Regions from separate parts of the Streptomyces sp. NPDC054842 genome, predicted to be linked through region 2. Evidence: riboswitches for the same ligand, from Rfam matches in the RefSeq annotation. Region 2 holds a riboswitch; each other region holds the start of a gene.

Region 1 (4,158 bases), on a different contig from region 2:
GAGAACGAGGCCGCGGCGATGGCCTTCATCCTGCTGTTCGCCGGCTTCGAGACGACCGTGAACCTGATCGGCAACGGCACCTACGCGCTGCTCACCCACCCCGAGCAGCGGCGGCGACTGCAGGACTCCCTGGCCGCCGGGGAGAGCGCGCTGCTGGAGACCGGTGTCGAGGAGCTCCTCCGCTACGACGGGCCCGTCGAGCTGGCCACCTGGCGCTTCGCGACCGAGGCGGTCCGGATCGGCGGGCAGGACATCGCCGCGGGCGACCCCGTCCTGGTCGTCCTCGCGGCCGCCGACCGCGACCCGGAGCGGTTCGAGCACCCGGACACGCTGGACCTCGCCCGCCGCGACAACCAGCACCTGGGATACGGGCACGGCATCCACTACTGCCTCGGGGCGCCGCTCGCCCGGCTGGAGGGGCAGACCGCCCTGGCGACGCTCCTGACCCGCCTCCCGGACCTGCGGCTGGCCGCGGACCCGGCCGAGCTGCGCTGGCGCGGCGGGCTCATCATGCGCGGACTGCGCACGCTTCCCGTGGAGTTCACACCGCCCCGGTAGCGGGGACGGGTGCCCGTCCGGAGGGCACGCGATCCGTTTCGCGGCCGGCGTCGGCAGAGGTGAACTCCTGCAACCCGGACATACGGACGGAGTTCGCACGTCGACGGCACACGCCTACCGCCCGGTCAAACATGACGCACCGTCAAAACTGTGATCTTCACGTGATCTGCGCTGCATCGACTTGTGACAAGCGTTCGAGTGCCGATACGTTCACGCATCAACGCGATGGATCTTCCGTCGCGTCTGTCACCGCTGTCTCCGAAAGGCCCACCGCATGCTCTCCGGGAACGGTCGTCACCGTCGCCCCCGCCAGGCTCCGGCAATCATCGTCGCGGCCGGCGTCACCGGATCGGCCATCGCCATCCCGTTGCTCGGCGCCACCGGCGCGAGCGCAGCCGACGGCACCACGTGGGACCGGGTCGCGGAGTGCGAGAGCGGCGGCTCCTGGAGCGCCGACAACGCCAACGGGTTCTACGGCGGCCTCCAGATGACCCAGGAGAACTGGGAGAAGTACGGCGGCCTCGCCTACGCGCCCAGCCCCGACGAGGCGAGCCGCTCGCAGCAGATAGCCGTCGCCGAGAAGGTGCTCGACGGGCAGGGCCTGGCGGCCTGGCCCACCTGCGGCCCGCTCTCCGGCCTCAGCAAGCACTCGGGTTCCGTCGAGGTCGACACGGGCGTGGCCGACGACGCGTCCCCGTCCCCCGACACCTCGCCGTCCGATTCGTCCGCGAAGGGCGAGTCGTCCGCTTCGGACGGTCTGTCGACCGGCGGGGCCGACGCCAAGCCGTCCCCGTCCGGGTCCGGCAAGGCGGCGAAGTCCGACGCGTCTCCGGCACCGAAGGAGAGCGCCGACGACTCGGGGGACTCCGGTGTCGCGGACAAGGGCAAGGCAAAGGCTGACGACTCGGACAAGTCGGGCCCCACCGGCGGCTCCTCCACCACGCCGAGCACCCCCGCGAGCGAGGGGACCGGCACCGGCAAGCACCGCGGCCCGAGCGCCGAGGGTGCCTCGAACACCGGTGTGGACGCGGGGCGCCAGAAGGACTCCGCGGGCCGTCACGCCGCGCGTGACGCGGACGCCTCCGACTCCACCTCCGAGGGCTCCTACACCGTCCGTCTCGGCGACAGTCTGACGAGCATCGCCGACTCCCTTGCGGTCAGCGGCGGATGGACCGAGCTGTACACGGAGAACGAGAAGACGGTCGGCTCCGACCCGGACCTCATCCTCCCCGGTCAGAGCCTTGAGGTCGCGGGAGACTAAGCGGTCGTCAGGCGGCGAATCGGGTACAAAACAGCGGTAGTTCGCGTCATGGTTCACACCGCAATGTCCGGTTTGGTGAGAGTGAGAGATGGGTCTCAGAAGCCCTGATCGTCTTTGAAATTCCGGCCGTCGCGTGTCTACGGTCGTGATCGCTCGCCATCGCGGGCCCCGACGGTCGCAACGCCGAATCCTGCCAGCGGCCGCCCGGGAACAGTCGTCGCGTAAGCGCCGCAGGCAGGAGCGGGGGACCCAAGGTAAGTGCCGGGCCCGGGAGTTGAGAGACCTCCGGAAACGGCTTGGGGTGAAGTCGGGCGCCATGGGCGCACGACCGGGCACTCACCCGCCCGAACCCGACAGCTCACCTCGCAGGCGTCGGTGAGGGGATCACTTCATGCTGCGTAACAACAAGGCCAAGCACCGCCGCCCGTCCAAGGCCACCCGTGTCGCCGCGCTCGCGGGGGTCACCGGTGTCGCCATCGCCGCCCCGCTGATGGCGGCCGGCAACGCCTCGGCCGCCACCACCTCCGAGTGGGACGCCGTCGCGCAGTGCGAGTCCGGCGGCAACTGGTCGATCAACACCGGCAACGGTTACTACGGCGGCCTGCAGTTCTCCGCCTCCACCTGGTCCGCCTACGGCGGCTCGGCCTACGCCTCCACCGCCGACCAGGCCTCCAAGTCCCAGCAGATCGCGGTCGCCGAGAAGGTGCTGGCCGCGCAGGGCAAGGGTGCCTGGCCGACCTGCGGCACCGGCCTGTCCGGCGCCTCCACCGGCGGCGCCGCGACCGACACCGGCTCGCAGAGCACGGCCCAGCCGCAGCAGCAGGCCCCGCAGCAGCAGGCGCCCCAGGACCAGCGCGCCTCGCGTTCCTCGGAGCGTGAGACGGCCAAGAAGACCGTCGAGACCCCGACCGGCAAGAAGGTCGAGAAGGGCGACGGCGAGTACAAGGTCGTCAAGGGCGACACCCTCAGCTCCATCGCCGCGGAGAAGAACGTCAAGGGCGGCTGGCAGAAGCTGTTCAAGCTGAACAAGGACATCGTCGACGACGCCGACTTCATCTTCCCCGGCCAGCAGCTCCACCTCAGCTGACACCGGCGCCGGCCGCCCTCCGGCGGACCGCGGCCGGCAACCGGCTCACAGCCGGCCCACGGCCCTCCCCTCATACGGGGCTCCGCAACGGAGACCCCGTGAGGGCCACCCGCCCCCACGGGCTCCCGTCATGGAGAGCCTGTGAGGGGCACCCCGTCCCCACGGGCTCCCCGCTCCGGTGCGTGTTCCCCCGTACGCATCGGAGCGGGGCTTTTTCGTGCCCGCGCCGGACGCGCCCCTCTCCCGCGGATGCCTGTACCGGACAGGTTTTTGTTCCGTTCGGAAACAATTTACTCTCGGTTCTGTCCATGGGGTGGTCGACCGGCTGGCCGATCGCCCCGGGCCGGTTAGGCTCATGTCGCGGAGCCGACCGCGGCTCCGTGCAGTCAGCGGGCCAAGGGGCTCCGCGTACCCGCGTCACATCCCAGAAGGAGATGCTCGTGCCGTCGATCGACGTCGTCGTAGCCAGGGAAATCCTCGACTCGCGAGGCAACCCCACCGTCGAGGTCGAGGTCGGCCTCGACGACGGCAGCACGGGTCGTGCCGCCGTCCCGTCCGGCGCCTCCACCGGTGCCTTCGAGGCCATCGAGCTGCGCGACGGTGACCCCAACCGCTACCTGGGCAAGGGTGTCGAGAAGGCCGTCCTCGCGGTCATCGAGCAGATCGGCCCGGAGCTCGTCGGCTACGACGCCACCGAGCAGCGCCTGATCGACCAGGCGATGTTCGACCTGGACGCCACGGACAACAAGGGCTCGCTCGGCGCCAACGCCATCCTCGGCGTCTCCCTCGCCGTCGCGCACGCCGCCTCCGAGGCCAGCGACCTGCCGCTCTTCCGCTACCTCGGCGGTCCGAACGCGCACCTGCTGCCCGTCCCGATGATGAACATCCTGAACGGCGGCTCGCACGCCGACTCGAACGTCGACATCCAGGAGTTCATGATCGCGCCGATCGGCGCGGAGTCCTTCTCCGAGGCGCTGCGCTGGGGCGCCGAGGTCTACCACACCCTCAAGAAGGTGCTGAAGACCAAGGGCCTGTCCACCGGCCTCGGCGACGAGGGCGGCTTCGCCCCGAACCTGGAGTCCAACCGCGCCGCCCTCGACCTCATCATCGAGGCCATCAAGCAGGCCGGTTACGTCCCCGGTGAGCAGATCGCGCTCGCGCTCGACGTCGCCGCGTCCGAGTTCTACAAGGACGGCTCGTACGAGTTCGAGGGCAAGTCCCGCTCGGCCGCAGAGATGACCGAGTACTACGA
Region 2 (4,158 bases):
GGAGAAGGTCGACAAGGGCGCCTTCGCCGCGGTCGGCCTGCTGACCACGGCGAACATCTTCATCGCGGTGCTCTGGACCTGACGTCCGACCTCTGACGTGACCTCTGCGCTCCGACCTCCCGTCCGACGCCCGGGGCGTTCGGGACGACCGGGCCGAGGACAGGACCGGGATCAGGGTCTCGGCGCCGTCGCGCCGGTGGCACGCCCCCGGTCGTCGCCGGTCCGCGCCAGGCGTACCCCGTCGCACCAGCGGGACTGACGGCCGGGCGTCCGGTGCGAACCGAAGGCCGCACCGGACGGACCGCAAGACCGCGGCGGGTGCCGGCACGGGTCCCGCCCCCGACGCCGGGCGCGTCCCCTGCGCGGGACACGTCCCCCGCGCAGGGCATGTCCAACTACGCGGGGCACATCCCGGCGCCGGGCGGGTCCCGTACGCCAGGCAGGTCCCCTACGCGGGGCGCACCACGCTGTGGATCGACGACTCGCCGTCGTAGTAGATGGACTCCTCGCGGACGTACGCGCCCGGCTTCGGCGCGTGGATCATCATGCCGTTGCCGATGTAGAGACCGACGTGGCTGATGTCGTCGTAGAAGAAGACCAGGTCACCGGGCTTGATGTCGGAGAGCGGGACCGTGGTGCCCGCCTCGACCTGGTCCCAGGTGGTGCGCGGCAGGGAGACGCCCGCGGACTTCCAGGCGGCCTGGGTGAGACCGGAGCAGTCGTAGGAGTCCGGGCCCGTCGCGCCCCACACGTACGGCTTGCCGATCTGGGCCCGCGCGAAGGCGATGGCCTTGTCGGCCTTGGTGGCGTACGCCGGGTCCTGGGTCGTGGTGCCCGAGCCGCCGTCCGAGGCGCCCTGGTCCTGCTGGGCGGCCTGCTCCTGCTCCTGCTGCTCCTGCGCGGCCGCCTGCTGCCTGGCCAGTTCCTCGGCCTTGCGCTCGGCCTCCTCGCGCTTCTTCTCCTCGATCGCCGCGAGCCGCGCCTTCTCCTCGGCGGTGAGCTCGGAGAGCAGTCCGCGGGCGTCGGCGAGCTTGCGCTGCACCTCGGCCTTGGTCGACTTGAGCGTCCGCTGCGAGGTGGTCAGCTTCTCCAGGCTCTCGGAGGCCTCCGCCCGCTTCTTCGCCGTCGCGGCCTGCTCGGTGACGTAGTCGTCCACCGCCACCTTCTGGCGGCTGGTGAGGCGGCTCATCAGCTGGGTCTGGTCGAAGTAGTCCTGCGGGTCGTCCGCCAGCAGGAGGGTCGCGGTGTCGGGGGCGGCGGCCCCGGTGCGGTACTGGGCGGCGGCGTACGAACCCAGTTCCTCGCGCGCGGTGTTCAGCTTCTCGGTGCGCTGGGCGACGTCGTCCAGCAGGGTGTCGACGCGCCGGCGCTGCTGGGAGCTCTTCTCCTTGGCCGCGTTGTACTTCTGGGTGGCCGTCTCGGCCTGGTGGTAGAGGTCGTCCACCTTCTTCTGGACTTCCTCGAGGCTCGGCCTGGGTTCGGCCGAGGGCGCGGCGTTCGCCGTCTGCGAGAGCAGGGCCACGGACGTGAGGGCCGCCGTGGCGAGACCCGGGGCCCGGACACCCGCTACGCGCGTTCCCGCAGGACGCCATTTGCGATGCGACGCCAAGAGAGGCGACTCCTTCCACGATCCGCCTACCGAGTTAGCTGTCGGGTTCGGGCGGGTGGTTCGGAAGGTTTGCCCTACGGTCCGCGCCCGACAAGGCGGCCGGACCGATTCACCCCAAGGTCGGTGGGTCCCCGGCTCCGGCTGCCGCGAGGGCGCGCCGGATTCGGCGGAGGCCGCGCGGCCCGGCGACGTTCGCCGGTTGGGTCGGGCGGCCTGACCGGCACGCTAGCCAACGCGTGTGGCTCCTGTGAAGGTTGATGTGCGATATGCCCGATACGTTTTCGTGACCTTTTTCGCGGGCACCGGGTTGCCGGGCCGCCGTCGATCGTTTTCGGTCGATTGTCCGGACATGTTCTCCCGCGTCGGCGGGCGTGGTGTGCGTCTCGTCCGGCCGTCACCCGAGGTGACGGGGCGGATCCGGACGGCGAGAGCGGCCCGGCGGCGGGTCCCGTGCCGGACGGGGCGGCACGTCTTCCCGCCGGGGCGAAGCGGCGGGCCCGGTAAGGGAAACGGCCGCCGTACCGCGCCGGGCGGCCTGCGCGGGCGGCGGGGCGGCGGTGACCGGCGGGCCGGTCCCGGAATGCGGCGGAGTTCTCGAGGTGGCCGCGGGGTGTCAGTGGGGCGGCCTAGACTCGGAAGGCGATGAGCAGCCTCTTTGACGACAGCTTCCTGGCGGACCTCAAGCCCTCCGGGGCCCACGAGGAAGAGCCCCCGCCGCCGCCCGAGGACGGGACGCCGGAGCACCTCCCGGACGACCTGTTCGGCGGCCGCTTCGACGTGCCCCCGAGCAGGGACGCGTACTACCGCGACGGCGCCGCGCGCCCCGCGGTGGACCCGGCGGCGCTGCTGGACGGGCTGAACGAGAACCAGCGGGCGGCCGTGGTGCACGCCGGCTCCCCGCTGCTCATCGTGGCCGGCGCCGGATCGGGCAAGACCCGCGTGCTCACCCACCGCATCGCGTACCTGCTGGGCGAGCGCCATGTGCACCCCGGCCAGATCCTCGCGATCACCTTCACGAACAAGGCCGCGGGCGAGATGAAGGAGCGGGTCGAGCAGCTCGTCGGCCCGCGGGCCAACGCGATGTGGGTGATGACCTTCCACAGCGCCTGCGTCCGCATCCTGCGCCGCGAGTCGAAGAGGCTCGGCTTCACCTCGTCGTTCTCGATCTACGACGCCGCCGACTCCAAGCGCCTCATGGCCCTGGTCTGCCGCGACCTGGACCTCGACCCGAAGCGCTTCCCGCCGAAGTCCTTCAGCGCCAAGATCAGCAACCTGAAGAACGAGCTGATCGACGAGGAGGACTTCGCCGCCCAGGCCACCGACGGCTTCGAGAAGACCCTCGCCCAGGCCTACGCCATGTACCAGTCGCGGCTGCGCGAGGCCAACGCCCTCGACTTCGACGACCTGATCATGACCACGGTCAACCTGCTGCGCGCCTTCCCCGACGTCGCCGAGCACTACCACCGCCGCTTCCGGCACGTGCTGGTCGACGAGTACCAGGACACCAACCACGCCCAGTACGCCCTGGTCCGCGAGCTCGTCGGCACCGCCGGGCACCCCGTGGACGTCCCGCCCGCCGAGGGCGACCTCGGGCCCGCGGAGCTGTGCGTCGTCGGTGACGCCGACCAGTCGATCTACGCCTTCCGCGGCGCGACGATCCGCAACATCCTCCAGTTCGAGGAGGACTACCCGGACGCGACGACGATCCTCCTGGAGCAGAACTACCGCTCCACGCAGACGATCCTCAGCGCCGCGAACGCCGTCATCGAGCGGAACGAGAGCCGCCGCCCGAAGAACCTGTGGACCAACGCCGGCGCCGGCGCCCGGATCACCGGCTACGTCGCCGACACGGAGCACGACGAGGCCCAGTTCGTCGCCGACGAGATAGACCGTCTCACCGACGCGGGCGACGCCAAGGCGGGAGACGTCGCCGTCTTCTACCGTACGAACGCCCAGTCCCGTGTCTTCGAAGAGGTCTTCATCCGCGTCGGCCTGCCGTACAAGGTCGTCGGCGGCGTCCGCTTCTACGAGCGCAAGGAGGTCCGGGACGTCCTCGCGTACCTGCGCGTGCTGTCGAACCCGGAGGACTCCGTCCCGCTGCGCCGCATCATGAACGTGCCCAAGCGCGGCATCGGCGACCGGGCGGAGGCCATGATCGACGCCCTCGCCCAGCGGGAGAAGATCAGCTTCCCGCAGGCGCTGCGCCGCGTCGACGAGGCGTACGGCATGGCGGCCCGCTCGACGAACGCCGTCAAGCGGTTCAACACGCTGATGGAGGACCTGCGGACGGTCGTGGAGTCCGGCGCCGGTCCGGCCACCGTCCTGGAGGCCGTCCTCGAACGCACCGGCTACCTGGCCGAGTTGCAGGCGTCGACGGACCCGCAGGACGAGACCCGCATCGAGAACCTCCAGGAACTCGCCGCCGTGGCACTGGAGTTCGAGCAGGAGTCCGGCGAGGGCGAGGCCGCGGGCAGCCTCTCCGAGTTCCTGGAGCGGGTCGCGCTCGTCGCCGACTCCGACCAGATCCCCGACGAGGAGGACGGCAACGG
Region 3 (4,158 bases), on a different contig from region 2:
GCCGAAGAGGCGCAGGCCGCCGAAGCCACCGACGAGGACGAGGAGTCGGCCAAGTGACCGAGCTCGCGACCATGGAGTTCCACCCGCGTCCCCAGGCGGGCGAGGCCAAGCCGTGGGCGTTCCCGGCGCCCGAGCGCGGCACGCTCGACAACGGCCTGACGCTCCTGCACTGCCACCGCCCCGGCCAGCAGGTCGTCGCCGTCGAGGTGTTCGTCGACGCGCCCCTGGAGGCCGAGCCGGCGGGCCTCGACGGTGTCGCCACGATCATGGCCCGCGCCTTCTCCGAGGGCACCGACAAGCACTCCGCCGAGGACTTCGCCGCCGAGCTGGAGCGCTGCGGCGCCACCCTCGACTCGCACGCCGACCACCCGGGCGTACGCCTGTCCCTCGAAGTCCCGGTCTCCCGGCTGGAGAAGGCGCTCGGGCTGCTCGCCGACGCGCTGCGGGCCCCGGCGTTCGCGGACAGCGAGATCGAGCGGCTGGTGCGCAACCGGCTCGACGAGATCCCGCACGAGGCCGCCAACCCGGCCCGCCGTGCCGCCAAGGAGCTCTCCAAGGAGCTGTTCCCGGCCACCTCGCGCATGTCGCGACCGCGGCAGGGCACCGAGGCGACGGTCCAGAAGATCGACGCGGCGGCCGTCCGCGCCTTCTACGAGAAGCACGTCCGCCCCGCCACCGGCACCGCCGTGATCGTCGGCGACCTCACCGGCGTCGACCTGGACGCGCTGCTCGCGGACACGCTCGGCGCCTGGACGGGCTCGTCGGCCGAGCCGCGCCCGGTGCCGCCGGTGACCGCCGACGACCGGGGCCGGGTGGTCGTCGTCGACCGCCCGGGTGCCGTGCAGACGCAGCTGCTCATCGGCCGCGTCGGAGCCGACCGGCACGACCGGGTGTGGCCCGCCCAGGTGCTCGGCACCTACTGCCTCGGCGGCACGCTCACCTCGCGCCTGGACCGCGTCCTGCGCGAGGAGAAGGGCTACACCTACGGAGTGCGGGCGTTCGGCCAGGTGCTGCGCTCGGCCCCGGACGGCTCGGGCGCCGCGATGCTCGCCATCAGCGGCTCCGTCGACACGCCCAACACGGGTCCCGCCCTGGACGACCTCTGGAAGGTCCTGCGCACGCTCGCCGCGGAGGGTCTGACGGACGCGGAGCGCGATGTGGCCGTGCAGAACCTGGTGGGGGTCGCCCCGCTCAAGTTCGAGACGGCGGCGGCGGTCGCGAGCACGCTCGCGGACCAGGTCGAGCAGCACCTCCCGGACGACTACCAGGCGACCCTCTACCAGCAGCTCGCCGCGACGGGCACGGTGGAGGCCACCGCCGCGGTCGTGAACGCCTTCCCGGTGGACCGGCTGGTGACGGTCCTGGTGGGCGACGCCGCGCAGATCGCGGAGCCCGTCAAGGCGCTCGGCATCGGTGAAGTCACCGTCGTGCGGGCCGAGTAGAGCCCCGCGGAGAGTCGTACCCGCCCGGCAGAGCGGTGCGGAGAACGGGCCCCGGTGACCGAAAGGTCGCCGGGGTCCTCGCGTTTGACCGCCGCCGTCCGGGGTTTCGCGCGCGCTTACCCCGGCTTCGTCCTCAATATGTCCGTATTGCTAGGCGGTTGCCCTTCTGCCCTGTGGCATGCGCTACAAAAACCGCGATCCGTTTGTCGATCGAAAGACGGCCCCCTTAGCGTCGATCCGGCTGTTCGTCAGGCAGTGCGCCGCGTCCGCGGCACCGGACAGTCATCGCCGAGTCCCCGTACGGCGCGAGCCAGGGGAGCCGGGGACCCATCGCAGTCCCTGGGGTGAATCGGGCGTCCTTCCCCGCGGAGGAGGCCCGTAGGAGACCTTCCTGCTCCGAACCCGTCAGCTAACCCGGTAGGCGAGAGGGAAGGAAAGGACCAGCCCCTTCATGGCGTTCACCCGTGCCACCGGGAAGCATCGTCGTCCGAGCCGGATCACGCGGACCACCAAGAGTGCGGCCGGCGTGGCGGCGCTCACCACCACCGGTGTCATCGGAACCCTGGCCGCCCCCGCGTTCGCCGCGGACACCGCCGTCCAGCAGACCGGACTCACCCAGGCCATCACGATCGGCGACACGGTCGCCGAGCAGATCGACGCGCAGGCCGCCGCCCAGCAGCACGCCGCCGAAGAGGCAGCGGCGCTGAAGAAGGCCGAGGAGGCCGCGCGGCAGCGGGCGCTGGCCGAGGTCAAGGAGGAGCGCGCGGCCAAGGCGCGCGCCGCCCGCGCCGCCGAGCGCAAGCGCCTCAACACCTTCGTCTCGCCGATCTCCGGCTCCTACGTCTCCACCGGCTACAAGACCGGCGGCACCCTCTGGTCCTCCGGCAGCCACACCGGCGTCGACTTCCACGCCGCGTCCGGCACCGTGGTCCACGCCGTCGGCGCGGGCACCGTCGTCACGACCGGCTGGGGCGGCGCCTACGGCAACCAGGTCGTCATCAAGATGCACGACGGCACGTACACCATGTACGGCCACCTGTCGTCGATCAGCGTCACCGAGGGGCAGACGGTCACCCCGGGACAGCAGATAGCCCTCTCCGGGTCGACCGGCAACACCACCGGGCCCCACCTCCACTTCGAGGCCCGTACGACGGCCGAGTACGGCTCGGACATCGACCCCGTCTCGTACCTGCGCTCGCACGGCGTCAGCCTCTGACACCGGTACGACTTCAGCAGGCCCCGGCTCGTCGAGCCGGGGCCTTCGTCGTTTCGAACGGCCGTCTGTCCAAAAAATATCCCTGGATTCCGGTCCGCCGTCGGAAATTGACTCCCGCTGCAATAGAGTCACTGAACGGACGTCAATCGACGGCGTTTCGCGAGGATTAAGGCGGAGGTCCGCTCATGCGCATTCCGGCGCACTCGGTATGCACGGCGATCCGTGACGACATCGTCGCGGGTGTCTACGAGCGCGGCGGCCGGCTCACGGAGGAACTGCTCGCCCGCCGCTACGGCGTCTCGCGCGTCCCGGTGCGCGAGGCGCTGCGCACCCTGGAGGCCGAGGGTTTCGTCGTCACGCGGCGGCACGCGGGCGCGTGCGTGGCGGAGCCCACCGAGCAGGAGGCGGCCGACCTCCTGGAGATGCGGATGCTGCTGGAGCCGCTGGGTGCCGCGCGGGCCGCGCAGCGCCGCACCGAGGCCCACCTCAAGGTGCTGCGGGGGCTGGTCAGGCTGGGGCAGGAGCGGGCCAGGAGGGGCCACAGCGAGGATCTGCGGTCCCTGGGGAGCTGGTTCCACGAGACGCTCGCGCAGGCGTCCGGGAGCCCCGCGCTCACGTCGACGCTCGCCCAGCTGCGGCACAAGATCGCCTGGATGTACGCGGTGGACGCCCCGGCCAGCCCCGCGGAGTCCTGGGCGGAGCACGGCGGCATCGTGGACGCCGTCGCCCGCGGGGACAGCGAGCGGGCCCGCGCGATCACCGCGCTGCACACCGAGCGTGCCGGCTCCTCGCACCGCTTCCGCGCGCACGGCCGGGGCGACCTCGCGGACCGTGTGAGGACTTCGCAACATCCCGTAAACACGTCGGGCCTGCGGCATTAACAGAAGCGCCGTATACAAAGAGGGATATGCGGCGGGGAAGTAATTCCGCTGCCTTCTTTTCCGTGCGCCGCCAATTCACGGGGGCGCCTTTTCCGCATGCTCCGGACGTCGGGTTCGGGCCGTGCGCGGAAAAGGCCGGGGGCGGTGTACGGAAAAGGCCCGGACGGGAGTGGGGGACTTCCGGCGGGTGCACGGAAAGCAGCGAAGCCGCGTCGGCCCGGTCCGGGCCGACGCGGCTTCGCCGCACGCGGGTGTCCGCGGGGTCAGACGGTCTCGGGAAGCTCGTCGAGACCCTCGGAGACCAGCTTGGCCAGACGGTCGAGCGCGGCGTCCGCACCCTCGGCGCCGGAGGCGAGGACGATCTCCTCGCCGCCGTGGGCGCCCAGGCCGAGGACCGCGAGCATCGACGCGGCGTTGACGGGGTCGCCGTCCGCCTTGGCGATCGTCACGGGGACGCCGGAGGCCGTGGCCGCCCGGACGAAGATGGAGGCGGGGCGGGCGTGGAGGCCCTCGGCCCAGCCGACGTTGACGCGGCGCTCAGCCATGTGATGCTGCCCTTCGAGTGTTTCAGGGTTGTCTAGACCAGTGTCCCATACGGTGGAGCGTGTCCCGGCGGCCC

What was found. Region 2 has a riboswitch for cyclic di-AMP ahead of ACWGIS_RS03540 (NlpC/P60 family protein). Riboswitches for the same ligand answer to the same signal wherever they lie in the genome.
Region 1: linked by a shared signal. The riboswitch ahead of ACWGIS_RS01320 (transglycosylase family protein) and the one ahead of ACWGIS_RS03540 (NlpC/P60 family protein) in region 2 are both predicted to bind cyclic di-AMP.
Region 3: linked by a shared signal. The riboswitch ahead of ACWGIS_RS19335 (M23 family metallopeptidase) and the one ahead of ACWGIS_RS03540 (NlpC/P60 family protein) in region 2 are both predicted to bind cyclic di-AMP.

What each region holds. Positions count from the first base shown of each region.
Region 1 covers NZ_JBSGZN010000001.1:308,253-312,410, forward strand. The annotation lists gene ACWGIS_RS01310 (cytochrome P450 family protein) at 1-558, shown strand, start outside; gene ACWGIS_RS01315 (transglycosylase family protein) at 833-1,819, shown strand; cyclic di-AMP (ydaO/yuaA leader) riboswitch at 2,036-2,206, shown strand; gene ACWGIS_RS01320 (transglycosylase family protein) at 2,211-2,906, shown strand; gene eno (phosphopyruvate hydratase) at 3,341-4,158, shown strand, end outside.
Region 2 covers NZ_JBSGZN010000003.1:103,981-108,138, reverse strand. The annotation lists gene ACWGIS_RS03545 (hypothetical protein) at 1-82, shown strand, start outside; gene ACWGIS_RS03540 (NlpC/P60 family protein) at 449-1,609, opposite strand; cyclic di-AMP (ydaO/yuaA leader) riboswitch at 1,617-1,788, opposite strand; gene pcrA (DNA helicase PcrA) at 2,252-4,158, shown strand, end outside.
Region 3 covers NZ_JBSGZN010000023.1:7,625-11,782, reverse strand. The annotation lists gene ACWGIS_RS19345 (M16 family metallopeptidase) at 1-57, shown strand, start outside; gene ACWGIS_RS19340 (M16 family metallopeptidase) at 54-1,442, shown strand; cyclic di-AMP (ydaO/yuaA leader) riboswitch at 1,719-1,881, shown strand; gene ACWGIS_RS19335 (M23 family metallopeptidase) at 1,894-2,658, shown strand; gene ACWGIS_RS19330 (GntR family transcriptional regulator) at 2,844-3,539, shown strand; gene ACWGIS_RS19325 (HPr family phosphocarrier protein) at 3,803-4,084, opposite strand.